2 regions of the Sphingobium sp. WCS2017Hpa-17 genome follow, and region 2 is predicted to be linked to the other one. Evidence: riboswitches for the same ligand, from Rfam matches in the RefSeq annotation. Region 2 holds a riboswitch; the other holds the start of a gene.
The links. A riboswitch is a leader RNA that binds a small molecule or an ion and turns the genes downstream of it on or off. The one in region 2 is predicted to bind cobalamin.

Region 1: another riboswitch for cobalamin. It lies ahead of RQH62_RS01720 (TonB-dependent receptor domain-containing protein); the one in region 2 lies ahead of cobO (cob(I)yrinic acid a,c-diamide adenosyltransferase).

Annotation. Positions count from the first base shown of each region.
Region 1 is NZ_JAVTIV010000001.1:374,878-390,153, forward strand. It holds gene fdhF (formate dehydrogenase subunit alpha) at 1-2,767, shown strand, start outside; gene RQH62_RS01710 (formate dehydrogenase subunit delta) at 2,777-3,082, shown strand; gene fdhD (formate dehydrogenase accessory sulfurtransferase FdhD) at 3,114-3,911, shown strand; cobalamin riboswitch at 3,979-4,190, shown strand; gene RQH62_RS01720 (TonB-dependent receptor domain-containing protein) at 4,358-6,214, shown strand; gene RQH62_RS01725 (ABC transporter substrate-binding protein) at 6,231-7,043, opposite strand; gene RQH62_RS01730 (iron ABC transporter permease) at 7,082-8,080, shown strand; gene RQH62_RS01735 (ABC transporter ATP-binding protein) at 8,074-8,850, shown strand; gene RQH62_RS01740 (penicillin-binding protein activator) at 8,878-10,083, opposite strand; gene rsmI (16S rRNA (cytidine(1402)-2'-O)-methyltransferase) at 10,095-10,952, shown strand; gene RQH62_RS01750 (YraN family protein) at 10,949-11,302, shown strand; gene gshB (glutathione synthase) at 11,452-12,426, shown strand; gene RQH62_RS01760 (DedA family protein) at 12,550-13,149, shown strand; gene RQH62_RS01765 (hypothetical protein) at 13,146-13,442, opposite strand; gene RQH62_RS01770 (tyrosine recombinase XerC) at 13,508-14,398, opposite strand; gene RQH62_RS01775 (MBL fold metallo-hydrolase) at 14,944-15,276, shown strand, end outside.
Region 2 is NZ_JAVTIV010000002.1:127,191-142,466, reverse strand. It holds gene RQH62_RS04980 (aminotransferase class I/II-fold pyridoxal phosphate-dependent enzyme) at 1-104, opposite strand, end outside; gene RQH62_RS04975 (adenosylcobinamide-GDP ribazoletransferase) at 101-820, opposite strand; gene RQH62_RS04970 (histidine phosphatase family protein) at 817-1,386, opposite strand; gene cobT (nicotinate-nucleotide--dimethylbenzimidazole phosphoribosyltransferase) at 1,386-2,399, opposite strand; gene RQH62_RS04960 (DUF1636 domain-containing protein) at 2,396-2,803, opposite strand; gene RQH62_RS04955 (hypothetical protein) at 2,806-3,354, opposite strand; gene RQH62_RS04950 (TonB-dependent receptor domain-containing protein) at 3,393-5,330, opposite strand; cobalamin riboswitch at 5,484-5,673, opposite strand; gene RQH62_RS04945 (cobyrinate a,c-diamide synthase) at 5,686-6,987, opposite strand; gene cobO (cob(I)yrinic acid a,c-diamide adenosyltransferase) at 6,990-7,601, opposite strand; cobalamin riboswitch at 7,706-7,905, opposite strand; gene RQH62_RS04935 (TetR family transcriptional regulator) at 7,922-8,482, opposite strand; gene RQH62_RS04930 (GMC family oxidoreductase N-terminal domain-containing protein) at 8,523-10,130, opposite strand; gene RQH62_RS04925 (PQQ-dependent dehydrogenase, methanol/ethanol family) at 10,139-12,328, opposite strand; gene RQH62_RS04920 (NAD(P)H-binding protein) at 12,325-13,239, opposite strand; gene RQH62_RS04915 (nuclear transport factor 2 family protein) at 13,337-13,834, shown strand; gene RQH62_RS04910 (hypothetical protein) at 13,946-14,452, opposite strand; gene RQH62_RS04905 (cytochrome c) at 14,449-14,844, opposite strand; gene RQH62_RS04900 (FAD-binding oxidoreductase) at 14,844-15,276, opposite strand, start outside.

The sequences.
Region 1 (15,276 bases), on a different contig from region 2:
GCAGAGCGTGACCTTGCCCGAAGGCACCAGCATCATGCGCGCGGCGTCCTTGCTGGGCGGTTCCATACCGAAACTCTGCGCCACCGACAGTGTCGAGAGTTTCGGTTCCTGCCGTCTCTGTCTGGTCGAGGTGGAGGGGCGCAACGGCTATCCCGCATCCTGCACCACGCCGGTCGCCGAAGGCATGGTGGTGCGCACCCAGACCGACCGGCTGAAACAGCTGCGGCGCGGGGTGATGGAGCTCTATATTTCCGATCATCCGCTCGATTGCCTGACCTGCGGCGCCAATGGTGACTGCGAATTGCAGGATCAGGCCGGGGCCGTGGGCCTCCGCGATGTGCGCTATGGCTATGATGGCGCGACCAATATGGGGCAGGCGAAGGACCAGTCGAACCCCTATTTCGATTTCGATCCCAGCAAGTGCATCGTCTGTTCGCGCTGCGTGCGGGCGTGCGAGGAGGTGCAGGGCACCTTCGCGCTGACGATCGAGAGTAAAGGGTTCGAGTCTAAGGTTTCGCCGTCGCAGGGCGAGGATTTTCTGGGGTCGGAATGCGTGTCCTGCGGGGCGTGCGTGCAGGCCTGTCCGACCGCGTCGCTGATTGAGAAGAAGGTGGTGGAGACGGGCACGCCCGACCGCGCCGTCGTCACCACCTGCGCCTATTGCGGGGTTGGTTGCACCTTCCGCGCGGAAATGCGGGGCGAAGAACTGGTGCGGATGGTGCCGTGGAAGGACGGCAAGGCCAATCGCGGTCATAGCTGCGTCAAGGGGCGCTTCGCCTGGGGCTATGCCCAGCATCAGGACCGTATCCTCAATCCTATGATCCGCGCGTCGGTGAGCGAACCGTGGCGCGAAGTGTCGTGGGACGAGGCGATCGCCCATACCGCGAGCGAGTTCCGGCGGATACAGAGGAGATATGGCACCCGCTCGATCGGTGGGATCACGTCGAGCCGCTGCACCAACGAAGAAACCTTTCTGGTTCAAAAATTGATCCGGCAGGGGTTCGGCAATAATAATGTCGATACCTGCGCGCGCGTCTGCCACTCGCCGACCGGCTATGGCCTGAGCCAGACCTTCGGCACGTCGGCGGGGACGCAGGATTTCGACAGCGTGATGCAGGCGGACGTCATCCTCGTCATCGGTGCCAATCCGACCGATGGCCATCCGGTGTTCGCCAGCCGCATGAAGAAAAGGCTGCGGCAGGGCGCGAAGCTGATCGTCATCGATCCGCGCCGCACCGATCTGGTCCAGTCGCCTCACATTGCGGCGGAACATCATCTGCCGCTGCGGCCCGGCACCAATGTCGCGATGCTGACGGCGATCGCCCATGTGGTCGTGACCGAGAAGCTATATGACGAAGCCTTCATCCGGGAACGGTGCGACTGGGACGAGTTCCAGGACTGGGCGGAGTTCGTGTCGGAACCCGCGCGCTCGCCCGAGGCGATCGAGCCGCTGACGGGCGTGAAGGCGCAGGATGTGCGGGCGGCCGCGCGGCTCTATGCCACCGGGGGCAATGGCGCGATCTATTATGGGCTGGGCGTCACCGAACATAGCCAAGGCTCCTCGACCGTCATGGCCATCGCCAACCTCGCGATGGCGACAGGCAATGTCGGGCGCGAAGGCGTGGGCGTGAACCCGCTGCGGGGGCAGAATAATGTGCAGGGTGCCTGCGACATGGGCAGCTTCCCGCATGAGTTCAGCGGTTATCGCCATGTGTCGGACGATGTCACGCGCGGGCTGTTCGAGCGGACATGGGGCGTTGCGCTGGACGCGGAACCGGGGCTGCGCATCCCCAATATGCTGGACGCCGCGACCGATGGCACGTTCAAGGGGCTGTTCGTGCAGGGTGAGGATATTCTCCAGTCCGACCCCAATACGCACCATGTCGCGGCGGGGCTGGCGGCGATGGAATGCGTGGTGGTGCAGGATCTGTTCCTCAACGAAACCGCGAATTATGCGCATATCTTCCTGCCCGGATCGACCTTTCTGGAGAAGGATGGCACCTTCACCAATGCCGAGCGGCGCATCCAGCGCGTGCGCAAGGTGATGGCGCCGCTCAATGGCTATGCGGACTGGGAGATCGTGCAGCTGGTGGCGCAGGCCATGGGGCTGGACTGGCATTATAGCCATCCGTCGCAGATCATGGATGAGATTGCGGCGCTCACGCCGACCTTTGCCGGCGTGCATTATGACCGGCTGGAGGCGGAAGGATCGCTGCAATGGCCGGCCAATGACGCCGCGCCGGACGGCACGCCGACCATGCACATTGACGGCTTCGTCCGGGGGAAGGGCAAATTCGTCGTCACCGACTATGTGCCGACCGACGAGAAGACCGGGCCGCGCTTCCCGTTGCTCCTGACCACCGGGCGTATATTGTCCCATTATAATGTCGGCGCGCAGACGCGGCGGACGGCCAATACTGCCTGGCATCCGGAGGACCGGCTGGAAATGCACCCGAGCGATGCCGACAACCGGGGCCTGAAGGATGGCGACTGGGTGACGCTGCGCAGCCGGGCGGGAGAGACGACGCTGCGGGTGCTGGTGACCGAAAGGGTGGCGCCGGGCGTGGTCTATACGACCTTCCACCATCCCGAAACGCAGGCCAATGTCATCACCACCGACTATTCGGACTGGGCCACCAATTGCCCCGAATATAAGGTGACAGCGGTGCAGGTGATGGCGTCCAACGGTCCGAGCGACTGGCAACAGGATTATGCGCAGCAGGCGCGCAATAGTCGCCGCATCGCGCCACTGGAAGCGGCGGAATAGGCGGGGCATATGAGTGAGGACAGTCATGCCATGTCCACCACGGACCGGCTCGTCTATATGGCGCACCAGATCGCCCGCAACATGGCGATGATGGGCGAAGAGAAGGCGACGGAAGCGCTCGCCGAACATCTGACCCGCTTCTGGGATCCGCGGATGAAGGCACAGATTGTCGCCATGGCGAAGGAGCAGCCTGAACGGCTTTCGCCGATGGTTGCCGCCGCCGTGGCCCGGATGGCGCAGGGCAGGCCGGCCCCCGATGTCGATGCGGCGCAGTTCAATGCGGTGGATGAGGCGGGGCATTGCGACGCTGGTTGAGCGGGATGCCGTCTGCCGCTAGGCCGTGATCATGGATGATGCCGCCGCCAGCCCCCTGACATTCGATCGCCTGACGCCCGATGGCGCGACGCAGGTGGTCGATCGGCCGCTGGCGCAGGAAGTGCCGGTCGCGATCGAATATAATGGCGCGGGCTATGCCGTGCTGATGGCGACGCCGACCGATATCGGCGATCTGGTACAGGGATTCAGCCTGGCCGAACGGCTGGTCGGCCGGGACGATGCGCTGCTGGACGTCGATGTGCATGATACGGGCGCAGGGATCATCGCCCGCGCGACATTGCCGCCGCATCGCACCGATGGGCTGCTGGAGCGGGTGCGGTATCGCGCGTCGGATTCCTCCTGCGGGCTGTGCGGGATCGAGAATCTGGAGCAGGCGATCCGGCCTTTGCCGCATGTGACCGCAACGTCGCGGGCGGACCGGGCGGCCATATTCCGCGCGCTGGATGGCTTACGCGAACATCAGCCGTTGAATGGCGCGACCGGCGCGGCGCATGCGGCGGCCTGGGTCGGCGCGGACGGCGCGATCCGGCTGGCGCGGGAGGATGTCGGGCGGCACAATGCGTTCGATAAGCTGATCGGGGCGATGGCGCGGATGGGTGCGGACTGGGACGGCGGTTTTGCGCTGCTGTCTTCGCGTTGCTCCTATGAACTGGTGGAGAAGGCGGTGCTGGCCGATTGCCCGCTGCTGGTCACTATCTCCGCGCCGACCCGACTGGCGGCGGAACGGGCCGAGGCGGCGGGATTGCCGCTGGTCGTGCTGGCGCGATCCGACGCGCTGTTGCAACGGGGACACAGCGGCAGGATCTAAACCGGCGCCCGCTTGGCAGCGTCCCCGCTTTCCCTTATGGCGCGCGGCGTGGGGAGGCTTGGCTTTCCTGCAACATGATCGCGCCGGTGCCCGGAAACGGGTTAATCGGGAATGTGGTGCGGGCGTCACAAGCGCCTTAATCCACGGCTGTCCCTGCAACTGTAAGCGGATAGCGCGATGCACTGGCCCCAAAAGGGCAGCCACTGGAGCAATCCGGGAAGGTGTGCATCATGCTGTGACCCGCGAGCCAGGAGACCGGCCGGCGCTTGGTCGCTTTTGCTTTGGTCCAGGGGATGGTCGGGGCACGGTGGTTTTTCCGTCGAGCGACGCCATGCGGCCGGGGCCGCATCGGGCTGCGGACGGGATATGGCGTCATCCCTCCAACACCCGACCGCTTTCGGGCGGACGCCCCTGCCGACGTCGCTTTGACGCTGTAGGGGCAATAAATGTTGAAATATGGACTTTCGCTCGTGGCTTTGATGGCCGCGAATTCCGCCTTTGCGCAGACGGATGACGAGATCGTTGTGACCGCTGCTGGCATCGAGCAGTCGCGTGACGAGGTCGGACAGGCGATCACGATCATCGACGCGGACACGATCAGGACGCGGCAGGCGATCGACGTGGTCGACCTGCTGGCGACGACGCCGGGCGTGCGGTTCAACCGCAACGGCACCGTCGGCGCGCAGACAGGCGTGTCGCTGCGCGGCGCGGAAACGACGCAGACGCTGGTGCTGATCGATGGGGTGAAGGTCAACGATCCCAGCGGCATTGGCGACGGGTATGATTTCGGACCGCTGCTGACCGGCAATATCCGCCGGATCGAGGTGCTGCGCGGGTCCAACTCGGTGGTGCATGGCAGCCAGGCGATCGGCGGCGTGGTCAACATCATGACCGGCGTGCCGGCCGAGGGCTTCGGCGCCAATGCTTCGGCCGAATATGGCTATAGCGATACGTTCAGCGCCAAGGCGGACGTGTCCGGCACCGCCGGCATCGCGTCGGGCGGCATCGGCGCGGCCTATTTCCGCACCGATGGCATCTCGTCGGCGGCCAATGGCACGGAGCGGGACGGTACTGAGAATATTGCCGCGAACGCTCGGTTGAAGCTGACCTTCTCGGATAATTTGAGCCTCGACCTGCGCGGTTACTATATCCATGCAGATCTGGACGTGGATGGCTTCCCCGCGCCGACCTATGTGCTGGCCGATACGCCCGAAGTCGCGATTTCCGACCAATATGTCGGCTATGCCGGTATCAATCTGGCGCTGCTGGATGGCAAGCTGACCAATCGGGCGGCCGTCACCTGGATGCGTAACGATCGCGACTATTATTCGGCGCGCGGCGCGGCGGTCGATTATGGCTATAGCGGCACCAATTTGCGCTTCGAATATGAAGGCGTCTATGCGCCGGTCGATCAGGCCAAGCTGGTCTTCGGTTACGAGCATGAGCGGCCGGACTATGATTATTACGACGCCTTTAGCACGACGAGCGTGAAGATCAACATCGACAGCGTCTATGCGCTGGCGATCGTGAAGCCCTTCACCGGCCTCGCCGTTACCGGCGGTCTGCGCCATGACGATCATAGCCAGTTCGGTGGCGCGACCACCGTCGGCGCCAACGCCAATTATTCGCCCAATGGCGGCGCGACCAATGTGCGGCTGAGCTATGGCGAGGGATTCAAGGCGCCGTCGCTGTTCCAGTTGTACAGTGACTATGGCAATGCAGCGCTGCGTCCAGAGCGGTCGAAAAGCTATGATATTGGCTTTGACCAGATGCTGGACGATGGGCGGGCCACATTGTCGGTTACGGCTTTCCGGCGCGATACGACTGATCAGATCAATTATGATGCTTCGTTGCCGCCGTTCGGCCGATACAATAATATCGACCGCACCCGCGCCAAGGGCGTGGAAGCGTCGATCGCGCTGAAGCCGGTGGATGCGCTGACCGTGACCGCCGCCTACAGCTATGTCGATGCGCGCGACCGGTCGGCCGGATCGGCCAATTTCGGCAACCGTCTGGCCCGCCGTGCCGCCGATGCGGTGAGCGTGTCGGCCGACTATGTCTGGCCGTTCGGCCTGTCCACCGGTGCGACCATCACGATGGTCGGCGACAGTTTCGACAATGCAGCGAACACCCGCCGGCTCGACGGCTATGCGCTGGCCGGCGTGCGCGCGTCCTTCCCTGTGGGCGAACATCTGGAAGTCTATGGTCGCGTCGACAATCTGACCGATGAGAATTACCAGACGGCCTATGGTTATGGCACCTATGGTCGCGCTGCCTATGGCGGCGTGCGTGTTCGCTTCTGAGGACTGCTGGCCGGGGTCAGCGCGGCGCGTTCAGGCGCGCCGTGATGGCCTTTGCCGCCTGCACATAGGCGGGGCCGCCGCAGACGGTCCAGCTTTGCGGCAGGCTGATGCGCGGGATGGTGCGCAGCGCGGGATGGTGCAGCATCTCCGTGCCCTGATCGACCACCCGGTCGGTCGCGCTTTCCACGATCAGCCAGTCGGGGCGGGCGGCGACCATTTCCTCCAGCGATACCTGCGCCAACGCGGGCTTGCCGAGCCGGGCGGCGAGATTGGTGAGACCGGCGCGGTGCATGAGATCGTCGATCAGCGTGCCGGTGCCGGTCATATAGCCGCGCCGCTGATAATAGGCCGCGACGCCAGCGCGCGTGGAGCGCGGCAGAGTGGCGAGGTCGCGGTTCATGCGCGCGATCAGCGCCTCTCCCCGATCGACATGACCGATGGCGCGCGCGACCTGCCGGATCTGGTCGAGGATAGCGCCATAGCTTTCCGCGCTGGCCAGGCCGAGCGTGCGCCAGTTGCCCGGTGGAACTCCAGCGACCTTATTCTCGCCGATCGGGAAGCCCAGGATCAGGTCCGGCTGGATCGCCAGCACTTCCTCCGAAGGGCGGCGCAGCGTGCGCAGGCCGCGCACCTTGTCCGCCGCCGCCGACAGGGACGGGTCGCGGGCGTTGCTGCTGAGCGCGGCGACCTGCCCCGGATCGGCCAGAGCGAGCAGATATTGATCGGCGCAGACGTTGAGCGACACGATGCGCCGAGGATGTTGCGTAGGTGCGGCCGCGCCGGTCAGCGCGAAGGCGCCGAGCGCCGCGAACATCATCCTGCCGATCATCCCCATCGCCTTATCAAGCGCAGGCAAGGAGGCAAGCCATGAGCGCGCGCCGTTATCATTCCTTATTGATTCCCGGCCTGTCGCTGCTGGTGGCCGCTGCGGCCTTTGCCTCCATCCTGCTAGGCGCGGTGCCGATCAGCCCGGCGCGAATCGGCGCGGTGCTGACGGGCGGCGGCGATGCTGTGGCGCGGGCCATCATCCTGGACCTGCGGCTGCCGCGTATGCTGCTGGGCCTGATCGTCGGCGCGATGCTGGGGGTGGGCGGCGCAGCGTTGCAGGGCTATCTGCGCAATCCGCTGGCTGAGCCGGGCGTGCTGGGCGCGTCCAATGCAGCGGCGCTGGGCGCGGTGTGCGCGCTCTATTTCGGGCTGGCGGAACTGCATCCGCTGGCGCTGCCTGCGCTGGCGATCGCGGCGGGAATGGCCGCCATCCTGATCCTGTTCCTGCTGTCGGGATCGGCGGAAAGCCCGCTGACGCTGATCCTGGCGGGGATCGCCATGGCGACGTTGACGACGGCGGGGACCAGCCTGGCGCTCAACCTGTCGCCCAATCCCTTCGCCGCGATGGAGATTATGAGCTGGCTGATGGGGAGCCTGGAAAATCGCAGCTATGGCCATGTCTGGATCGCGCTGCCCTGCGTGGCGGTGGGGGTGGCCTTGCTGGTCGCGGACGGGCGGACGCTGGATGCGCTGACGTTGGGGGAGGAAGGCGCGCAGGCGCTGGGCGTGAACCTGACCGCGGCGCGGGTGCGGATGATGCTGGGCGTGGCGATCGGCGTGGGCGGCGCGGTGGCGGTGTCGGGCGCGATCGGCTTTGTCGGCCTGATCGTGCCGCATCTGGTCCGGCCGCTGACCGACCGGTCGCCATCGGCCGTGCTGTTGCCGTCGCTGCTGGGCGGGGCGGCGTTGCTGACGCTGGCGGATGTCGGTGTGCGGCTGATCCCGACCACCAATGAACTCAAGCTGGGGGTGGTGACGGCCTTGCTGGGCGTGCCGGTCTTTCTTGTCCATCTGATGCGGGAGCGGCGGCTATGGTGACGATCGTTGCGGACGGGCTGTCGGTGCGGCTGGGGCGCCATGCAGCGGTACGGGACGTTAGCGTGACGATGACGCCGGGGACGCTGGTGGGTGTGATCGGCCCCAATGGCGCGGGCAAGTCGACGTTGATCCGGGCGCTGCTGGGGCTGGCGAAGCCGGAGGCTGGGCAGGTGCGGATCGATGGGCGCGATATCGTCGGGCTGGACCGGCAGACGATCGCGCGGTCGGTCGCCTATCTGCCGCAGGGCCAGACGCTGCACTGGCCGCTGGGTGTCGAGCGGCTGGTCGCGCTGGGGCGGTTGCCGCATCTGGGGCCGCTGTCGCGCCTGTCGGCGGAGGATGAGGCCTTGGTCGAGGCGGCGATGGCGCGGGCCGATGTGCTGCACCTGAAGGGCCGGGTCGCGACCGAATTGTCCGGCGGAGAACGGGCGCGGGTGCTGCTGGCGCGGGCGCTGGCGGTGGGTGCACGGGCGCTGATCGCCGACGAGCCGCTCGCTGCGCTCGATCCGGGGCATCAGATCGACGTGATGGACCTGCTGCGGACCGAGGCACGGGGCGGGGCATTGGTGGTGACGGTGTTGCACGATCTCAGCATGGCGGCGCGCTATTGCGACCGGCTGCTGCTGATGGACGGTGGCGCGCTGGTGGCTGACGGCGCGCCGATGGATGTGCTGACGCCCGACATGCTGGCGCGCGTCTATGGCGTGACCGCGCGGATCGAGCGGAACGGGGATGTGCCGCTGATCCTGCCGATGGGGCGGGTTCGCTGATCCTCCCCCTTGCGGGGGAAGATAGTCTTACTCGCCGAAGCTGCGCGGGGCCGGGTCGATCACGCTGATGGCGCCGGCGCCGACTTCGCCGACTTCCAGCGCGCGTTCGGCAACACCCGCGCGGTTGAAGCGGAAGGCGCCGTCGATGCCGGAGAAACCGCCGGCATCGCGCAGGCGGGCCGCCGGGAAGGGTGTGCCGGGCTTCCAGTCCTGCGCGATGCGGACCGTCAGCAGCACCGAGTCATAGCCGAGCGAGGACAGGCGGAAGGGCGCGCTGCCGTAGCGGGCGCGATATTTGTTGGCGAGCTGGCGGTAGAGCGTGTCCGACACGCTGGCGAACCAGGCGCCACGCAGTACGGGACTTGCCGCGAGCGCGGTGTCGGTATTCCACAATTCGGTGCCCAGCAGGCGCGCAGTGGCACCGCCATTTTTGCGCACGATCGGGGCGACCTGCAACGCGACACGGCCGCTGTCCGCGATCAGGAGAGCGTCGTAGCTGGACGAAGCCTGCAATTTCTTCACCGCTGCCGTGATGGAGGCGGGCGATCGGTCGAAGGTCTGCATCGACACGACGGTACCGCCGGCCTGCTCGACCGCGCGCAGCATCGCGTTGCCGGCCCGTTCGCCATAGACGCCGCGCGGCACCAGCGCGCCGAAACGGGTCAGGCCCTTGCCCTTGGCATAATCGACGACGCGGTCGATCGACTGGGCGGTGTTGTAGCCCAGCACATAGACGCCGCTGCCCGCGATGCTGGCATCGTTGGAGAAGCTGACGACCGGCACATTGGCGCGCGCCGCGATCGGCCCGATGATGCGGGCATCCTCCGCCAGCAGGGGGCCAAGGATCAGGCGGTTGCCGTCGGCCAGCGCCTTGTTGACGGCGGCCGCCGCGCCCAGCGCGGTGTCATAGGTGGTGATGCGGACGCGATCGGTCTTGGTATCCAGCAGCGCCAGCGTGGTGGCGTTGGCGATCGACTGACCCACGCCCGCATTGGTGCCGGTCATCGGCACCAGCAAAGCGACGCGATGGCGGGCCGTGTCGGTCGGCAGGCCCTGCACCACTTCCGGGCCGGTCGGCTGGGCGGGACCGGTAGGCGCGACTGGTCCCGGTCCCTTCGGCACGATCGACTGACAGGCGGCCAGGAACAGCGCCGCCCCCATGAAGGCGATCCGTGCGCCCCTTTTTGCGGCGGCGAACATGTTTGCTTGCCGGGGGGCATCCGTCTCTGTCATCTGGCGTCCTTATGGAAACTGAACCTTCAGGGCTTGAACCCGGGCTTTATATCGTTGCGGGGCCAATCGGCAACCTTGGTGACCTTACGCCGCGCGGCGCAGAGGTACTTCGGCTGGCCGATGTGGTCGCCGTGGAAGATACACGGGTGAGCGCGCGGTTGTTGCGCCACGCCGGGTCCGACCGGCCGATGGTCCCCTATCATGATCATAGCGCCGAAAATGTGCGGCAACGGCTGATCGAGCGTATGGCGAGCGAATCGGTGGCTTTGCTGTCCGATGCGGGGACGCCGCTGATTTCCGATCCGGGATATAAGCTGGTGCGCGATGCGCGGGCGGCGGGGCGGAAGATCACGACCCTGCCCGGACCCAGTGCGGCGATCGCGGCGCTGACGCTGTCGGGCCTGCCGACCGACCGTTTCCTGTTCATGGGGTTTTTGCCGAGCAAGGCGAAGGCACGGGGTGATGTGCTGGACGAGGTGGCGGCGCTGCGGGCCACTTTGGTCTTCTATGAAAGCGGGCCGCGCCTGTCGGACAGTCTGGCGTCGATGGCCGCGCATCTGGGCGACCGGGAGGCGGCAGTGAGCCGGGAAATCAGCAAGACGTTCGAGGAGACGGCGACGGGGACGCTGACCGAATTGTCCGCCCGTTACGCCGATGCGCCGCCCAAGGGGGAAATCGTTGTGACCGTCGGCCCGCCCGGAGAAGCGCCCCCGGCCAGCGCGGAGGATGCCGATGCGGCCTTGCTGGAGGCGCTGACGCGGTTGCCGGTATCGAAGGCGGCGGGCGAGGTCGCCAAGAAGCTGGGGCTGGACCGGCGGACGCTCTACGACCGGGCGACGGAATTGAAGGCCGCGGAAGCCGAGGAATGAGCAAACAACAGGCGGAGAAGCGCGGGCGGCAGGGCGAACGCATCGCCGCCTGGTGGCTGCGCCTGAAAGGCTGGCAGATTCTGGGCCGCCGCATGCGGACGCCGGCGGGCGAGGTCGATCTGGTCGCGCGGCGAGGCAGCATGATCGCCTTCGTCGAGGTGAAGGCGCGGGGGAGCGGGGCGGACCTCGATCTGGCGATTGATGAGCGGCGGCTGGCGCGGGTCGCAGCGGCGGCGGAAATATTGTGGCATGATCTGGCGAAACCGGGCGACGATATGCGAATCGACGTCATCCTCCTTGCGCCGGGCCGCGCGCCACGCCATCTGGCGAACGTCTGGCATGGGGGGTGATGATCCCACTCCCCGTTCGCCCTGAGTAGACCCTGAGCGTAGTCGAAGGGTCGTATCGAAGGGTGAGTGCCGCATGGTGCTTCGATACGGGACTTCGGCTTCGCTCAGTTCCTACTCAGCACGAACGGATATGGAAGGAAGTCGCGCGCATGACCATACTCAACCCCCTGACCATTGCCGTGCAGATGGACCCGATGGAGGGGATCAAGATCGGGGGCGATTCGACCTTTCACATCATGCTGGCGGCGCAGGCGCGGGGGCATAAGCTCTATCATTATCTGGCGCCGGACCTGACCTTCCGCGATGGCCGCGTGCTGGCGAAGGCGCGGCCGGTGAAAGTGCAGAAGGTGCAGGGCGACCATTTCGCGTTCGGCGACTGGGAAGTGCTGGATCTGGGTCGGGACGTCGATGTCGTGTGGATGCGGCAGGACCCGCCCTTCGACCTCAGCTACATCACCGCCACGCATCTGCTGGAGCGGGTGCAGGACGAGACTCTGGTGGTGAACGATCCGGCCAGCGTCCGCAATGCGCCCGAAAAGCTGTTCGTGCTGGATTATGCGCGCTTCATGCCACCGACGATGATTACCCGCGATCTGACGCAGGTGAAGGCGTTCCTGGTCGAGCATGGCGAGATCGTGGTGAAGCCGCTCTATGGCAATGGCGGCGTGGCCGTATTCCATGTCGGCAGCAATGGGGCGAACCTGTCGTCGCTCGTGGAACTGTTCAACGCCTCATGGGTCGAACCCTTCATGGTGCAGGCCTTCATCCCCGGCGTCGCGGAAGGCGACAAGCGGATCGTGCTGATCGACGGCGAAGTTGCGGGCGCGGTGAACCGTATTCCGGGCAAGGGCGAAATCCGGTCGAACCTGGCCGTGGGCGGATCGGCTGCGAAGACCGTGCTCACGGAGAAGGAGCGCGAGATTTGCGCCGCGCTTGGCCCGGAATTGAAGGCGCGCGGGTTGCTGTTCGTGGGGATCGACGTGATCGGCGGCGAATGGCTGACGGAAATCAACGTGACGTCGCCGACGGGGATCGTGTCGATCGATGCGTTCGACGGCACCGACACGGGCGGCCTGATCTGGGATGCGATCGACGCGCGATTGGCGGCACGGGCGGCGGCTTGATCTGATGTGTGCCGTCCGTCATGCCAGCGAAAGCTGGCATCTCTCTTCTGCTGGCGACAAGAGTAAGAAAAGTGAGATCCCAGCCTTCGCTGGGATGACGGGGTGTGGGAAGAGGCGGGGTCGATGACCGATTGGGTGCTCCGCCTGATCGATGCGGGCGGATATTGGGGGATCTTCCTGCTGATGATCCTCGAAAATGTCTTTCCGCCGATCCCGTCCGAACTGATCATGGGGATTGGCGGCATCCGCGTCGGGCAGGGGCGGATGGCGATGGAATGGCTGCTGCTGGCGGGCACGATCGGCACCACCATCGGCAATTATTTCTGGTATCTGGTCGGCCATGTGCTGGGCTTTGGTCGGCTGAAGCCGCTGGTTGATCGCTATGGCCGCTGGGCTACGCTGGAATGGCGGGATGTCGAGGCGCTGGACCGGCTGTTCGGCAAATATGGGCAGGTCGTCGTTTTCGTCTTCCGCTTCATGCCGGCGTTCCGCACGATGATATCGCTGCCCGCCGGGCTGTTCCGCATGGGGCATGTCCGCTTCCTGTTGTGGACCACCGGGGGCGCGCTGATCTGGAACGTCATCCTGGCCTATGCCGGCTATGTGCTGGGGCAGAATTTCCGCAACATCGACCATTATGTCGGCCCGGCCGCGACCGCCTGCGTCATCGGGGCGGTGCTCATCTATCTGTGGCGGCTCGCGACCTGGCGGCCCAAGGGCTAGAAGGGGATCTTTACCCCCACCATGACCCGTTGGGAGGTGGTGCCGTTGGCCATGGACTGGCTTTCGACATGGACATTGCCCTTCACTTTGCCGAACAGCCCCATTTCCGCACGGCCGAGCGGTGGTTCGGTATTCAATGGATCAGGATCGTTATCGACCCGCTGGCTCTGGCGGCGGGCGGTAACGACGATGGCGTTTGCGTCGGGGGACGGTTTGACTTTCTGAAGGTCGAAGTCGGCGGGAATGTCGGCCGCACCCACGCTCTGCAAAGCCAGTATCAGACGCAGCATCATCGCATTCCCCTTCGGGTCGAGGCAGCCGCAGGCTGGCGGGGGATTAAGGCCGATATAAGGCGATTTCAGGCGCGGGGATGGGCGTTGCGGTAGATGTCGAGCAGATGGGCAGCATCGACTTGCGTGTAGATTTGGGTCGAAGACAGGCTGGCATGGCCGAGCAGTTCCTGAAGGGAGCGCAGGTCCGCGCCGCGCCCCAGCAAATGGGTCGCGAAACTGTGGCGCAGCGCATGGGGCGTGGTGCGGTCCGACAGGCCGAGGCGCCCGCGCGCACCCTGCACCGCGCGGCGGATGAGCGCGGGAGAGAGCGGCCCGCCGCGCGCGCCGCGAAACAGCGGTTCGTTGCGGGCGGGCGGATAGGGGCTTAAGGAGAGATAGGCGGTGATCGCGTCGCGCACCTGCGGCAGCAGCGGCACGATGCGGGTTTTGTTGCGCTTGCCGGTGACGCGCAGCGTGTCGGATAGCGGCAGGATATCGCCGTGCAGCCCCAGCGCCTCCCCGATGCGCAGGCCCGCGCCATAGAGCAGCAGCAGCACCGCCCAGTCGCGCGCGCCGATCCAGCCGTCGCGGGCGGTTTCGGCGATGTCGGCGGCCAGCGCGATCGCTTCGTCGGGGGAGACGGGGCGGGGGAGGCCACGCTTGACCCGTGGGCCTTTGAGATGCGGTACGCGGGCATCGTCGCCGCCGACGAAATTCAGGAAGCCGCGCACGGCGGACAACTCGCGCGCGGCGGACAGGTTGCCGATGCCGTCCGCGCGCCGGCTGGACAGGAAGGCGCGCAGGTCCGCCTGATCGAGGCTGGTGAGGAGCGCCGGGGTGACGGCCTCGCCCCGATGTTCGGCAAGGAAGGCAATGAGGCGTTCGGCCGTGGCGACATAGGCCCGCACGGTGTGGATGGAACGGCGGCGGTCGAGGCTGAGATGCTGGCGCCAGCGCTCGAGGAGGGCGGCGGTCATGGTGGAAAAGCCGCGCTTAACTTCGCACTTTTCCCGCTGATTTCGACATTTTGGAACAGGCGTTGGAAATATTGTTGCGAGGTGGGGGAGGGGGAGGAGGGGCGCGGCGTCGGCATGGAGGAAGCATAGCAGAGGGGGGCGGAGTAGGACAGGTAGATGGCGTGGAGGGGGGCCAGGCGCGCCCTTCCAATATCGTCAACCCCGCGCAGGCGGGGGGGGCATCTCCCCAACGTTGCACTGGAGGCAATGTCAGGAGATGGGTTCCCGCGTTGACCTGCGGTCGCCCTTCGGGTCGCGGGAATGACAAAAGGGGGTGGAAAGCGGTCATTCCCCTCCCGCCTGCGGGAGGGGCAGCGAGACTTGTGCGCGCAGCGCGTTAGTCGCAGCGGGGTGGGCTGTCGCGACGTCCAGCCCACCCCCTAGCCCCCTCCCGTAAACGGGAGGGGGGACATGTCCACTTCTGGTCGTTTCAGGACATGCCGCCTCGGCGATTGCCCCACCACCCAACCCTTGAAATCCGCGCGTAAATGGGCACATGGATAGCTATGGCACCTCCTTTCGATCCGGCCGACCTGCCGACCGGCCTCTTGATGCCGCTCAGCCCTCTGGTTCATCGCGTGCTGGCGCCCAATCCGTCGCCTTTTACCTTTACCGGCACGCAGACCTATATCGTCGGGGCGCAGGCTGTGGCGGTGATCGATCCGGGGCCGGATGACGCCGATCATCTGACCGCGCTGATCGCCGCGATCGCGGGACGGCCGGTGGTGGCGATATTGTGCACACATACCCATCGCGACCATAGCCCGGCCGCGCGGCCGCTGAGCGATCTGACCGGTGCGCCGGTGATCGGCTGCGCGCCGCTGACGCTGGACGATGAC
Region 2 (15,276 bases):
TCGGGATTGATCCCGGTCGACAAGTCCATCCACGGTGCATCCGCGTCGCCGAAGATATGCCGCGCCGCGTCCAGCTTGCCGCCATGGAAGGTCCAGTCGGTCATGCGGTATGGGCCAGGATCAGCATGGCCAGCAACAGCCCGCTTTCGACCAGTTCGATGCCCGCGCCATGGCCGTCGCCGGATATGCCGCCGATGCGCGACAACAGCCACCAATGCCAAAGGCCGATCAGCGGTAGCGCGCAGAGCAAGGCGGGGAACCACCATGCGGCCAACAGCAGCAGCCCCGCCCATATTGCCAGATCGACCGGCCGGACCGCATGGCGAAAGCGCGCACCCAATCCTTCATGCAGCGGCGGCAGATAACGACTCCACCATAAGGGACCGATCCGCGCGGCGAAGGGGATAAAGAGCAGGCCACCCATCGCGCCAGCCTCGATCAGGCCATGCAATAATATCAGCTTGGCGATCAGTTGCAGCGCCACCGCCGTCACGCCCATCGCCCCGACATGCGGATCGGCCAGCACCGCCAGCAGCCGGTCGCGTCCCTTGTGCGCGGCAGCGGTCGCATCGGCCAGGTCCGCCAACCCATCCAGATGCAGCGCCCCCGTCACCCAGACCCATGCCAGCAGCGCCAACAGCGCTCCGGTCCATGAATCCATTCGGCTGCCACCCCAGGCTGCCCCGCCAATAATTGCGCCGACCACCAGTCCCGCTGCCGGGAACCAGCGGATCGCGGCCGCAAAATCCGCGTCATCTGCCGCAACCCGTGGCAGCGGCAGGCGGGTCAGGAATTGCAGGGCAAGGATGCAGCCCTTCATGCCGCCAGCCCGACAATCTGCGCAAAAGGTCGCTCACCCGGCCAAAGCCGTACTGTCAAGCATGAGGCATAGGGCAGGTCGAACGCCCACAGTTGACGCTGATCGAAACCACAAAGCAGTGCCAACGCTGCTCGCATCGCGCCGCCATGGGTCACGACCAGGGTCGGCTCCGGCGGCAACGCTCCCAACGCCGCATAGACACGCGCTCTTAGCGCAGACCAACGCTCGCCACCGGGTGGCGGACAGGTATCGGGATCGGCATGGAAATCCGCCAGTGCAGCGGCATCCAGAGCCGCCGGATCGACGCCATCCCAAGCACCGAAATCCAGTTCGCGCCAACGTGAGTCGATCTGTGGCACGATATGCCGTGACGCAGCGATAGCCTCCGCAGGCACCCGAGCACGCAACAGGTCGGAGGCGACGATTGCCCCCACATTCAGCGCGGCGGCCCGCGCAACGCAGGCCGCTGTGCCCGCCTCCGTCGCGGGCCAGTCTGCATGCCCCAACAGTCGCCCGGTAATGGCAGGCGCCCCATGCCGCATCAGGTGGAGCAGCCTGCCCGTCATCAACCCTCCGACACGCCCGCATCGGAGAAGGTTGCCATCTGGTCATGCGCGGCCAGCGCGGACCGGATCACCGCCGCCGCCACCGCGCCGCCGCTCCCCTCGCCCAGTCGCATGTCCAGATCGAGCAGCGGCCGCAATTGCAGTCGGTCCAGCAAACGCCCATGCGCCGCTTCGGCGGAACGATGGCCGGCCACGATATGATCGGTGATAGCCGGCACTGCCGCCGCCATCGGTGCGAGTGCGGCGGCGCAGATGAAGCCGTCCAGCACTACCGGCACATGATGATGCCGCGCCGCCAGCATGGCCCCGGCGATCGCCACAATCTCCCGCCCGCCGACCCGCCGCAACGTCTCGAATGGCGTCAGCGGCGCTTCGGCATGGCAAGCCATCGCCAGTTCGACCACTTGCCGCTTCACCTCCAGACCATGGCCGTCTACGCCCGTCCCGACGCCCACCCAGTCCACCGCCGTCCCACCGAAACTGCGCTGGCACAGGGCCGCCGCCGCAGTCGTATTACCGATCCCCATTTCGCCCAGCAGCAGCAGGTCCAGCCCCGGATCGACCGCCTCCGCCCCGATATTGAGGGCGGTCAGGCAGTCAGCCTCGCTCATTGCCGGTTCGACCGTGAAGTCCGCGGTCGGCTGGTCGAGCGCGATCGGCACCACCCGCAGGTCCAGTCCGGCCGCGCCTGCCAGTGCATTGATCGCCGCCCCGCCACGGGCGAAATTGGCGACCATCTGCGCTGTCACTTCCGGCGGGAAGGCGCTGATGCCATGGCGGGTCACGCCATGATTGCCGGCAAAGATCACTGCCCGACCACGATCAATGCGGGGGCGTGCCCGCCGCTGCCAGCCGGCCATGAAGATGGCAATCTCCTCCAGCCGGCCGAGCGATCCGGCCGGCTTGGTCAGTTGCGCCTGCCGCGCCGCAGCCGCCGCCCGGCAGGACGGGTCGGCAGCAGGCAAGGATGCGAGAGCGGCATCGAACGCCGCGACGGTCGGAAACAGGCTCATGTCGCGACGAATCCCGGCGGCGGGGTCCGCACGATAAAATGCCCCTTCACCCCCTGCGGCCAGTCGGCATAGCGCACCTGCCCATGGTCGCTGGCGGCATGATGGACGGCATAGTCCAGGATCGCGCGCGCCGCCTCCTCGTCCGGGGTGAAGCGGCCCAGCACATAGCCGATCTTGCCCGGCGCCCGCAGATGCACGGTGCAATGGTCGGAACAGGCGAAGAGGCAGGGCATATCCTGCACTGCTACCCCGTCATAGCGGTCCGAGCCAGCCTTGATCCGGCGCAACGCCTGTGCCAGCCGGGCGCCGCCGCGCACGCCGTCTGCATCCTCCCGCGCCTGCGGCGAATGGCGGCAACTGCTGCACACCACCACCGCCGGCCCATCCTCGACCGGGCGCAACATGGTCAGGCGACCGCCTGTCCGCGCGCCGCGCCGCGCAGCAGGCCGCTGCGGTCGACCAGATGCTGCAACAGCAGCAGCCCGGCCAGGATCATGGCATAGCGGCCGAACTGCCGCGCCAGGATATTCGGCGCAAAAGCGGCCCAGCCGGAACCGAGCAGGAAGGCACCACCCAGCACGACCAGCTTGAACGCGACGAACGCCACGCCATAAGCCGCCGCCAGCCGCAACGCGGGATGCGCGCCGGCCAATCGACCCGCCACGCCATCCGCCCCCAACAGCGCCGCGATCGCCGCCAGCGCCATCGTTACGGCCCAGACGCTGTTCTCGCCGGTCATCTCATAGCCGAGCAGGCAATAGCCCACCCCCTGCGATACCGCCCAGGCAGCGAGCATCAGGATGATCCCTTCCTGCCGCCGGACATGCAGCGCAGCGATGGCGGCCAGCGCAGGAAAGGGCGTGGCGCAGGCCAGCGCCAGCGTCGTCACGGTGCTGGCCAGTGTCATCAGTCCCACCCATAGATGGCGGGCGGCGGCAGGGGATAGGCTCTGCATGGTCATTCGCTCCTTGTCATAGGGGTTGTCCGTCTGGATCAGAACCGCGCCCGCAGGCCGGCATGAATGCTGCGGCCCAACTGGCCGTAGCGGCGGGCCGTCTCATAATATTCGTCAAACAGATTTTCGACCCGACCGAACAGGGTCAGCTTGCCCAGCACCGGCATTTCGGCGCGGAGATCGACCAGCGTGTAGGCATCGTTCACGAACGGCGCGACGGTCGTGCTGGTGCGCGCCGTGTCCAGCGCCTTGCCCGACCAGCGGACCGCCACAGTCGTGCTGAGGCCGAAGGTCCAGTCGTAGCGCAGCGTGCCATTGGCGGCATGGCGCGGACGTCTGGCCAACTGGTTGCCAAAGTTGAGGCCGGGCGACCGGTCCTCCGCCGACACCCAGCTATAATTGCCGTCGATCGTCAACCGGCCGACATGGGCGACCCCGGCCAGTTCAAGCCCGTGCGCCTCGCTGCGCTGGACATTGGCATAATAGCCAAAGCGTGGCGTGGTCGTGCCCGGCGCGTAGCAGAGCGCAGGGCGGTTGGTGGTCGGGCAGCCATTATAGGTGATGAGATTGTCGGTGCTGCGATCGAACCAGGTCGCCGACAGGATCAAGGCATGGTCGAACAGATGTTGTTCGATGCCCGCATCCCAGCCATGCGATTTTTCCGGCACCAGCGCCGTGTTTCCATAGTCGCTGTAGAGCTGGTACAGGGTCGGCGCCTTGAATCCCTCGCCATAGCTGGCGCGCAGGATCATACTGTCCTTGGCCAGCGCCCAGGCCGCGCCCGCACCCAACACGGTGTTGCCGCCGAAGGTCGAATGATGATCGTAGCGCACGCCGCCATTGAGCGTCAGCCCGGACAGCGGCTCGACATTCAGTTGCGCATAGAGGCTGTCGATATCCGCCGAGCCATGGATCGTCGCATAGGCGGCCAGACTGTCGGAGGGCGAAGCGGTGCGCATCCGCTGCTCCTCCCGCTCCGCGCCAAAGGTCGCGGTCCAGCCCGGCGCGACCGTCAGCACACCCTGATATTCGTAGCGGTTCGTCTCGCCCTTGGCGGCGAAGCTCAATTGGCGCAGCTTGCGCGCGGGGTTGATATTGTCGCGCAGCGTCTCGCTGCGGCTGAAGGAGAGGCGATTGTGCAGTGCCCCGCCGAACAGGTCGGCATTGAGGCCGGCATAGCCGATCCATTCCTCGGTCTGCGAATATTCCGGGCTGTCCGGCACGCTGCCGGCACTGTCGATGTCCGTGCGCCCCTTGGCATAATAGCCGCGCACATCGACCGACACGCCCGGCGCCAGCGCAACGCCCAGCCGGCCGTTGAGTGTGCTATTGGTATAGCCGTCCTTCTCCTTGCCGCCGAAGCGCGGGCTGATCGCGGAAATGCCCTCCGTGGTGAAGCGGCTGCCGGCGAGTTGCCAGTCGATCGCCCCCTGCCGGCCGCCCAATCCGGCGCGGGCGCTGACGGTGTCGCGCGATCCCGCCTCGATATCGAAGCTGCCTTCGATCGGCTTTTCGGCCCGCGCGGTCACGACATTGACGACTCCGCCGATCGCCTGGCTGCCCCACAGGATGGATTGCGGACCGCGCAAAATCTCGATCCGGTCGATGTCGCCGGTCATCAGGGTGGCAAAATTATAGCCGCCACCGGTCGAGGACGGATCGGCCAGCTTGACGCCGTCGACCACCAGCACGGTCTGGTCCCCTTCCGCGCCGCGGATGCGGATCGACGTCGACGTGCCGTAGCCGCCATTGCGGGTGAAGCTGATGCCAGGCGTGCGGATCAGCAGATCCGACACCGTCAGCGCCTGCGCCGCGTCGATCGCAGCCTTGTCCAGCACGGTGACGCTCGACGCCACCTGCTCGATCGCCTGCGGCTGGCGCAGGGCGGTGACGATCACCTCGCTCGCATCGTCGGCCAGTGCCGGCGTGGACAGGCCGGCCAGAATGAAAAGTCCGCTCTTTGAAATCCAGTGCATGATAATCCCCCCAGTCATAGACAGGACCGGGCGGACGCGACGCGACAGCGATGCCGAACGCCAGCGCGCACGACATCCCCGCCGTGCGAATCCGCACGGTCAGCTTGTCGTTGCGCGAGGATATCCTCGTTCGACCGGCGCACCCTGTCCGGACGAAGAACGACCGCGACAGGCAGGTCTCCTGGCTTGCGGGTCCATGCCGTTTCGAAGCGCCTTCTCGGGATACGCATCCCAATGGCCTGTGCCTCGATGGCTCGCCGCTCACAGTTGCAGGGGCAGCCGGGGTCTTGAACCCCGTTCCCTTTTGATCCCCTTGCGGGGAACCTGACGCAGCCGCGGCCCTAATCCAGTTGGATCAGGCGATCAAGTGGAAGAAGCCACCCGTCACATGGCCCACCCGGTGGCCCGCCGGCGCGATCGCCTGCCCCTCTGCGTCGGCCATGTCGGCCAGCGCTTCACCCTCGCTCGCGGTGATGCTGACATAATGGAATTCATGACCCAGCAGTTCCTGCCCGGCACGGGCGAAGCGGCTGTCCTGCCGCAACCGCGCCCGCCGATAGCCCAATGTCATGCGCCGGCGGGCAAAGCTTGTCTCAACCGGCAGCAGGCCCGCCATCGCATGCATCATGCCCTCGCCATCCTCCAGCACACGGCCCAGCACCATATAGCCACCACATTCGCCATGGATCGGGCGTGTCTGGCCAAAGGCCCGCAGGCCATCGAGAAATCGCCGATTGGCCGCGATCCGCCCGGCATGGAGTTCGGGATAGCCGCCCGGTAGCCAGCAGGCATCGCAATCGGCAGGCGGTGCTTCGTCGGCCAGCGGGGAAAAGAAGTGCAACTCCGCGCCGGCCGCCCGCCACCAATGCGCCATATGCGGATAGAAGAAGCTGAAGGCCGCGTCGCGGGCGATGGCGATCCGCTGCCCCGGCGGCCGGATGCCGGGCGGCTGCATCGGCCGATCCGCCGTCGCACCGGCCGCCGCGAAGACCGCATCGAGATCGCATTGGGCCGCCACCCGTTCCGTGATCGCGCTGATCCGCGATTCCAGCGCGTCCGTCTCGTCCGCCTGCACCAGACCCAGATGGCGGGACGGCATGGCCAGCCCGTCATCGGTGGAAATCGCACCGAGCAGGGGCAGGCCGATACGGGCAAAGCCATCCTCGACCATCTGCCGATGGCGCGGGCTGGCGACCCGGTTGGCGATCACTCCGGCAATGGCGGGCGCGCCGGGAAAGGTGGCGCAGCCATGCGCGACGGCCGCCACCGTCTGCGCGGCCGCACGGGCATCGACCACCAGCAGCATCGGCCAGCCAAGCAGGCGCGCGACATCAGCCGAAGCACCCGACCGGTCCTGCGCCCGCGCGCCATCGTAAAGGCCCATCGCCCCTTCTGCGACAACGAGTTGGACAGTCGATGCGACGTGCGCGGCCAATCCGCGCAGCATCGCCGGCGCCATGGCAAAGCCATCCAGATTGATCGAGGGTCGCCCGGCCGCAGCCGCATGAAAGGCCGGGTCGATATAATCCGGCCCGCATTTGGCGCCCTGTACCGCAAGGCCCCAATCGGCAAAGGCGCGTTGCAGCCCGATCGTCACCATGGTCTTGCCGACACCCGATGCCGGGGCACCGACGATCAGGCCGCGCCCCAGCGCCACCGTCAAAATTCGATGCCCCGCTGCGCCTTGATCCCGGCGTGAAAATGATGCTTCACCTGCACCATGTCGGTCACCAGATCGGCCGCCTCGATCAGGGCATCGGGCGCGTTGCGGCCGGTCACGACGACATGTTTCATCGGGTCGCGATCCATCAACCCGGCGACGACATCCTCGACCGCCAGATATTTGTAGCGCAGCACGATATTGAGTTCGTCCGCGATCACCATGGCATAGCTGGGATCGGCGATCATGCGCTGCACTTCTGCCCAGCCGGCCTCCGCCCAGGCGATGTCGCGGGCGCGATCCTGCGTGTCCCAGGTGAAGCCTTCCCCCATCACCCGATGATCGACCTGACCGGGGAAGGCGGCATAGACCGCCTTTTCCCCCGTCGCCCAGCCGCCCTTGATGAACTGAACGATGCCCACCTTCATGCCATGGCCGAGCGCCCGGCAGGCGAGGCCGAAGGCGGCGGTCGACTTGCCCTTGCCCTTGCCGGTATGGACGATCAGCAGTCCTTTCTCATCCGTCTTCTCCGCGATCTTGGCCTGCATGAAGGCCTGCCGCTTGCGAGCCTTCTCATTATGCCGGGCGTTGATCTGATCCTGCTCTTCCATCTGCCTTGCTCCCGTCGACAGGGCGCGCGGCCGGGATGGCCGCGACGCCGCTTTCCATGCCGCTCGAACGGAAGAACCGTGTCCGGGCCAGTCCCTGGGCCGGGGCAAGAGCGACCCGCGCCGGCAGGTCTCCTGGCTTGCGGGTCGTCGCCGGCCGGACCGCCTTCTCGGGACCGCTCCCAATGGCATGATGGCCCGGTGGCTCGCCGCTTACAGTTGCAGGGACAGCCATGGATTGGGCCGCAGGCGGCCGCACCATATTCCCTTTCAAGCCCTTGCGGGCACCGACGCGGTCGAAGGCACAGCCTTCGCCGCCGGACTTATCGCGGCGGGTCGGCCGGGTCCAGCGTTTCGGCAAAGCCCCGCACCAGCGCCGCCAGGCTTTCCTCCACCGCCGCCTCGATCGGGACGATCCGGCCGATCGCTACCCCCTGCGCCCCGGTGGCGAAGCCGGTCCAGCCGGTCACCAGCGCCTGCACCGCCGACTGGAGCAGCATGCCGCGATCGACCGGCAGGCCGACGCCCTGCACCTGTGCCCGCAACCGGTCCGCCATGGCCGCCATCGCATCCGCATCCAGCGGCGCCATGGCAATCAAAGGCGCCGCATCGCGGGTCGCCTGCTGTTTGCGCCACAGGCCGCGCCCGAAGGCCATCACCCAGTCGCGCCAGCCGGTGCAGGGCGGTAGCGCATCGATCACTGCCCCGAACAGGCGCGCCGACATCAGTGCCAGAAGGCTCTGCTTGTCGCCGACATGGCGGGCGAGCGAGGGCGCTTTCGCGTCCAAGCGCGCCGCGACATTGCGTAGCGACACCGCCTCCAGCCCCTCTTCCTGCAACAGGGCGATCGCTTCATCGACGATGGCATCACGACTCAGTTTCATGACCGCCTTGTGGCAAAGCTGCCCGCCCGTCGCCAGCCGCTCAGTTGCGACGCAGCTTTTTCAGCACATGGTCCGCGCCCTTGTCGCCGATCATGATGGCGGTGGCATTGGTGTTGCCAGCCGGCAGGGTCGGCATGACGGAGGCATCCGCCACCCACAAGCCATCCACGCCGATGACAGCAAGATCGGCATCGACCACCGCCTGCGGATCGTCTGCCCGACCGATCTTCGCCGTGCCGACCGGATGGTAGAGCGGGATCGACGCCATGCGGACATAGCCGCGCAATTGCTCCGGATCGGTCAGCGCCGCGCCGGGGCGCAATTCGGCCTTTATATGTGTCGCAATCGCTGTCTCATTGAGGATAGCGCGGGCGATGCCGATGCCTTCCACGATCTGGTCGATATCATCGTCGCTGCCGAGCTGGCGATGCTCGATTTTCGGCGGCGCGAACGGATCGGCGGACCGCAGACTGATCCGCCCGCGATGGCTGGGCCGCATGAGCCCAACCAAAGTGGAGACGGACGGCGTCTTGCGTAGCATCAGCCGCCCCTGCTCATCGAAGTCGAAGGCGAAGGCGGCGAAGCTGATCTGGAGATTGGGCGCGGGCAGATCCGGCCTGCTCTTCACGAAGGCCTGGGCATGGCCGATCGCGGTGGTCAGCGCGCCGCGCCTAGCAAGGGCGTAGCGCAAAAGCTGCCAAGCGCCGCGCAGCCCCTGCGCATCGCTGTTGAGCGTCCGCACATCGACTTCATTGACCACATGGGTGCCGACATGGTCCTGAAGATTGGCGCCGACGCCGGGCAGGTCGCGGACCACAGAGATGCCATGGGTCCGCAGATGATCGGCCGGGCCGATGCCCGACAGCATCAGCAGGCGCGGCGTGTTCATCGCCCCGGCGCTCAGCACCACGCCATGGCGGGCGCGCAGCGTCTTTTCGACGCCGTCCTGCCAATAGACGATGCCGACCGCGCGACCGTCCTCGATCAGGATGCGCAGCAATTGCGCTTCCAGCAGAATCGTCGGCGCCTTGCCGCCGCGCCGGTCGTGGAGGTAGCCCCGCGCCGCCGAACAACGTTCGCCTTTGCGCTGCGACACCTGCACATAATCGACGCCTTCGGCCTGTTCGCCGTTGAGGTCGGGCGATCGGGGGATGCCCGCCGCCTGCGCCGCCGCGATCCACTGGTCGGTGATGGGATAGCGCGCGCGCCCCTCCGACACGGCGATCGGACCGCCGGTGCCGCGCCATGTGTCGGCGCCGCGCTCATTATCCTCCATGCGCCGGAAATAGGGCAGGACTGATTCATAGTCCCATCCCGCCGCGCCCCGTCGCGCCCATTCGTCATAGTCCCAGCGATGGCCGCGAATGAACATCATGCCGTTGAGGGCACTGCCGCCGCCCAGCATCTTGCCCGCCGGCCAGATATCCGCCCGGCCGCCCAGCGATGGGTCCGGCTCGACCTGATGGCACCAGTCATAGGCGGGGTTCTGGACGATGGCGCTGGTGAGCGCGGGGATGCGCGATCGCATATGCCGGTCGGTCCCGCCCGCCTCGATCAGAGTGACGGACAGACCCGCTTCGGCCAGCCGCCCGGTCATCGCGGACCCGGCCGATCCGCCGCCCACGACGATGATGTCGGTATCTTCCATGATCGTTCCTAGAAATTGGACATGATGGCGGCGCTGGGCGCGTCGATCGGCTTGCCGGCGGCTTTCAGCTTGAGTTCGCGCTCCCGCAGCGGCCCCTGCTCCGCGATCAGCCAGGCATGGATGGCGTCGACATCTTCGACGCTCAGCAGGTCGTCCCAGCGCGGCATGCCGTTGGGCAGCAGCAGCCCTTCGCGTACGATCTGATTGAAGACATCATGCGTGCCCGGCTGCATCCGGCGCAGGTCCGGCGCGGTGGAGCGTAGCTGGTTGCTGTGGCAGATGGCGCAATTCTGGAAGAAGAGCACCTGCCCTTTCGCGATGGTCGCGGGCGTGACGCCGGGCTTTTGCGCGGGTGGCGCCTCGGCCGGTTCCAGCGGCGGCAGAGGCGTGGGCTGCGACACCGCTCCGCCGTCCAGCTTGAACACCAGTATGCGGTTGGCATTGCCGTTGCGATAGGCGGCCGAATAGCGCGGCACATAACCCCAGCCACCGCCGCCAAAGCCGGCCGCGACCGCAACATATTGCACGCCCTTCACGCGATAGGTCATGGGCGCGGCCATGATCGCGCTGCCGGTGTCGATGGACTTGATCAGCTTGCCGGTGTCGGCATCACGGACGACCAGCTTGCCACCGATCGTGCCATGGACGATCAGGCCCGACGCGGTGGAGAGCATGCCCATCCGGTCCTGCCAGCCCTCGGTCGGAACCGACCAGCGCGCCTTGCCGGTCAGCGGGTCGATGGCGCGTAACTCACTGCTGTAGGGCTTGTCCTTCACCCATTGCATTTCGGGCAGCTTTTCCACCTGCTCCCGGATCGCGGGCGGCAAAGTGGGCAGCACGGCCTGCAATTGCGGGGTGAAGATCAGCGTCGTCTGGACGTTGAGCGCCTTGGGCCGGCGCGCTTCCGCCGGGGTGCCGGGGGGCACGGTGAACATGAGGTTACCCATGTCCAGCACATGGGCGAAATAGCTTTTGCGCTCCGCATCATAGGCGGCCGGATACCAGTTGCGCGCGCCCGCAGAGGCGGGGAAAATAAGGCGCGGGCTGTTCCAGAAATCGGTGCGGTCCGGCGTCATCTGCGGGACGCCGTCCTTGTCGAAGCCTTTGGTCCAGTTGGTCCGCACCAGAGGATTGACGCGTAGCGGCTTGCCGGTTTCGCGGTCCAGCACGAAGAGGTAGCCGTTCTTTGGCGAATGGAGAATGACCGGGCGAACCTGCCCGTCCACTTCCATCTCCGTCAGCACCATCGGCTGGGTGGCGGTGAAGTCCCAGCTGTCGCCGGGCGTTTCCTGATAATGCCATTTGACCGCGCCGCTCTTTGCGTCGAGCGCGACGATGGAGGAGAGATAGAGATTGGTGCCGCCCTTGGGCGAGCGCGTGGCTATCGAATAGGGGCCGCCATTGCCGACGCCGATATAGACAGTGCCGAACTTGGGATCATAGTTGATCGCGTCCCAGACGGTGCCGCCGCCGCCGATATCCCAGCGGCTCTTGGCGTCCCAGGTCTTGAGCGCGGCGTCGAGCGCCTTGTCTTCCTGCGGTCCCTTCGCCGGGTCATGCGGCACGGTGTAGAAGCGCCAGGCCTGCGCGCCGTCGGCGATGCGATAGGCGGTGACATAGCCGCGCGTGTCATATTCCGCGCCGGCATTGCCGAGGATGACGACGTCGCCCGCCACTTCGGGCGCGCCGGTGCTGGTGTAGCCGCGGCTGTGATCGACCACCGTATCGACTTTCCACAGGACTTTGCCGTTCTTCGCGTCGAGCGCGTAAAGCATGCCGTCGAGCGCGCCGACCATCACCTTGCCATTGGCGACGGCGACGCCGCGATTGGCCTGATCACAGCAGGCGGATCGGTTCGCCTGCATGTCCACCTCCGGCTCGAAGGTCCAGAGCGGCTTGCCGGTCGCCGCGTCGAGCGCGTAGACGCGGCCGAGATTGCCGCTGGTGTACATCACCCCATCGACCACCACCGGCGTCGCTTCCTGCACGCGGTTGGTGTTGAGGTCATAGGACCAGGCGAGGCCGAGCTTGCCGACATTATCCTTGTCGATATCGGTCAGGCGCGAATGATGGCTGCCCCACACGTCGCCACCGGTATAGGGCCAGTCATCGCCGGCCCCGCTGGCGCCGCCCGGTCCGCGACCGGTGCAACTGGTCAGTGCCAGCAGGCCGGCCAATATCAGCAATGCTTTTTTCACAGGGGCCAGCTTTCCTTGTGCGCCAGCATCACGTCGCGCAGGCTTTTGGGCTTGCGGCCGGTGATCTTCTCAACCCAGTCGGTTTTCTGCGCGAAATAGCCTTCGCGGATCGACTGGCCGAAGGTGACCATATCATCGCTGGACCAGGGGATCGGGCCGTCGGGAATGATGTCGGAGGCGTGGCGCGGCGCGCCGAGCGAATCGAAATAGGCGAACATCGCCTCGTCATCGACCGCTTCGACCACGATCGGCTTGCCGGCCAGTTCGCTGGCCAGCGCCATCGCCTGCGGGATGGTGATGAGGTCGGGGCCGGTCAGGACATAGGCTTTATTCTCGTGCCCCGGCTGGGTCAGCACGCCCACGGCGGTTGCGACGCAATCGTCACGGCTGACGAAAGCGACCGGGCCATCGCCGCAATTGTCGGGCTTACCGCCGAACATCAAAGCGGGGATCGTCATCGGGCCGGCAATCGCCTCGGCATATTGGCTATCGCGCAAATGGGTCCAGGCCGCGCCGGAGGCTTCGATAATCTCCTCGGTCGCGCGATGGTCATTCTTCACGATCGCGGGATTGCCGGGCTGATCGGCGGCGATGATCGAGGTGTAGACGATGTGGCGGACACCGGCCGCGACCGCCGCCTCGACAGCGTTCCGATGCTGGCCGACACGGGTGCCGACGCGGGCGGTGCTGATCAGCAGCATCCTTTCGCCATCGGCCATGGCAGCGGGCAGGCTGGCAGGATCGTCGAAATCGGCGAAGCGAACGTCGGCCCCGCGCGCGGCGAGGTCGGCCAGCTTGGCCGGGGTACGGGTCAGCAATATCGCATCCTGCGGCGCGACCGTTTCCAGCAGCAGTTCCGCTGCCGCCCGGCCGAACGATCCCGAAGCGCCTGAAATGATGATCTTCCCCATGCGTCCTCTCGCTTGCATCATCTGTCGTCTTGTTGCAGATAATCGTAACGAATGTTATTATCGCGTCAAGCCATAGAAACACAGGAGAGTGACTATCATGCCTTCCCTTCCGATCGAGGACAGGATCGCGCTGCAAGACCTGATCGCCGCCTATAGCTGGGCGCTCGATACCGGCGATGTCGACGGGCTGGTCGCCTGCTTCACACCCGACGCGCGTATGGTGGAGGAGGTGTTCGATGATCCCGACATCTGGGAAGGGCATGAAGGGATTCGCGGCATCGCGGAACATTATCGCAATGCGCCGGGCTTTCCGGGGCGCCAGCATCATGTGACCCAGACTCAATATACCGCGCAGGATGATGGCAGTTGCACGATGCGCTCCTTCGCCTTCGTGACGGAGTGCGAGGGCGAGCCGCCCTATCTGCTGCGCTTTGCCGGCTGGTATGACGATCATGCGGTGAAGGGCGCGGACGGCCAGTGGCGCTTCCATCGCCGCACGGTGCGACTGTGGGATGGCGAGGTGCTGAAGAATTTCCCCGGACGCGGGGAGTGGGTGCCGCGCAAACGACCGGATTCGCTGATTATTCGGCGATAATTTGGTATATAAGGGCCGTTCGTCCTGAGCCTGTCGAAGGACTGTTTTTCTCTACTCATGTGAGAAAGAAGGACAGGGCTTCGACAGGCTCAGCCCGAACGGAGTCTTGAATTAACGGCGGATCATCACCCAACTAAGCGCGGGCATCATCTTGCTGTCAGGTGGGACGGCGCATCGGCCCATTTTGTCCAACGCGAGTTCAGCAAAGGCTTCTGGCCAGGCCGCATCGGAGAGCTGCGCCAGCTTAGCAATGCTGGCGCCGTCCGACGCACAATTAGCCATCATAGGCCCATTGCCATGACGCACCAACGCCATGCGGCGATAGCCCGCTTCGGCCGCAATCTCCCCGATCAGCAGTTCGTCACTCCTCCGGGTAACGCCGAAGATCGCTGCCGGTGCAGAAGCGAGCAGGGCCTGCATCTGCCGCACCCGGTCACCCTCGATCGCCACGGCCTGCCCGCCCAGATAATGCGCGCGAGTGGCGAAACGGCGACCAGCCGGCAGTTCAGGATCATGCAGCAGCAGCGGCACTGTTGCTGCCTCCACCCGTCCGCCCGCCAGCGCAGCCGAAGCCACCGCAACACTTGCCAGAAAGCCCCGCCGCGACAGGCCGCTCATGGCTTGGCTCCCTTCGCCAGATGCTCCGCGATCAGTTGCAGGTCGGCGTCGCTCACTTCGCCGCGCGGGATGGCGGGCATGTTGCCGATGCCCATGCGCGCGGCCTGCACCACATAGTCGGCGGTCAGGTCGGTGCGCTTTTCCAGCAAGGGCTGGTCGGTACGGCGCGCCAGCAGCCCCGTTCCCATGCCACCCGGCCCATGGCACATGGCGCATTTCGCCAGATACAGTTTCTCGCCCGGCCCCGCAGCAGGACGCGACGAGAGGGTTTCAGGCGCTGGCAAGGGTGGTGGCCCCTTGGGCGCTTCCTTCGGCGCCTCGCTCGCGCGGCCACAGGCGGACCCGGCCAATATCAGCGCGGCGCCCGCCAGCGCGATCATCCCCCGGCGCATCAGCCCTGCCCTCCTGCATGGCTGCTGGGCCAGATGCCGCTCTTGCCCGGCGCGATCACCCCCTTGGGATCGAGCGCGTCCTTCACCTTGCGGTTGAGTTGCCCCAGTGCGCCCTTGTTATAATCATAGGTGCCTGCAACCGCGTCCATATAGTCGAGATGGGTGCGATATTCGCCGTACCCCTGCGCCTTCGCGTCGGCGATCAGATGTTTGAGGAAGGGATCGACCCGGCCCATCAGATCCGGGTCATCCTTGTTGATCAGCACGGCATTGACGTTGATGAGGTGGCGCTCGCCAAAGGCGAAGCTGGCCTGATAATCCATGCCATACTCCTTGTAGCGGGCGTAAGTGCGCTGGAACTGCGCCTGCGCCGCCGCGCCCGATTGCGGCAATATAGGCGAGAAGCCGATATGTCCGCCCCGCCCGCCATGC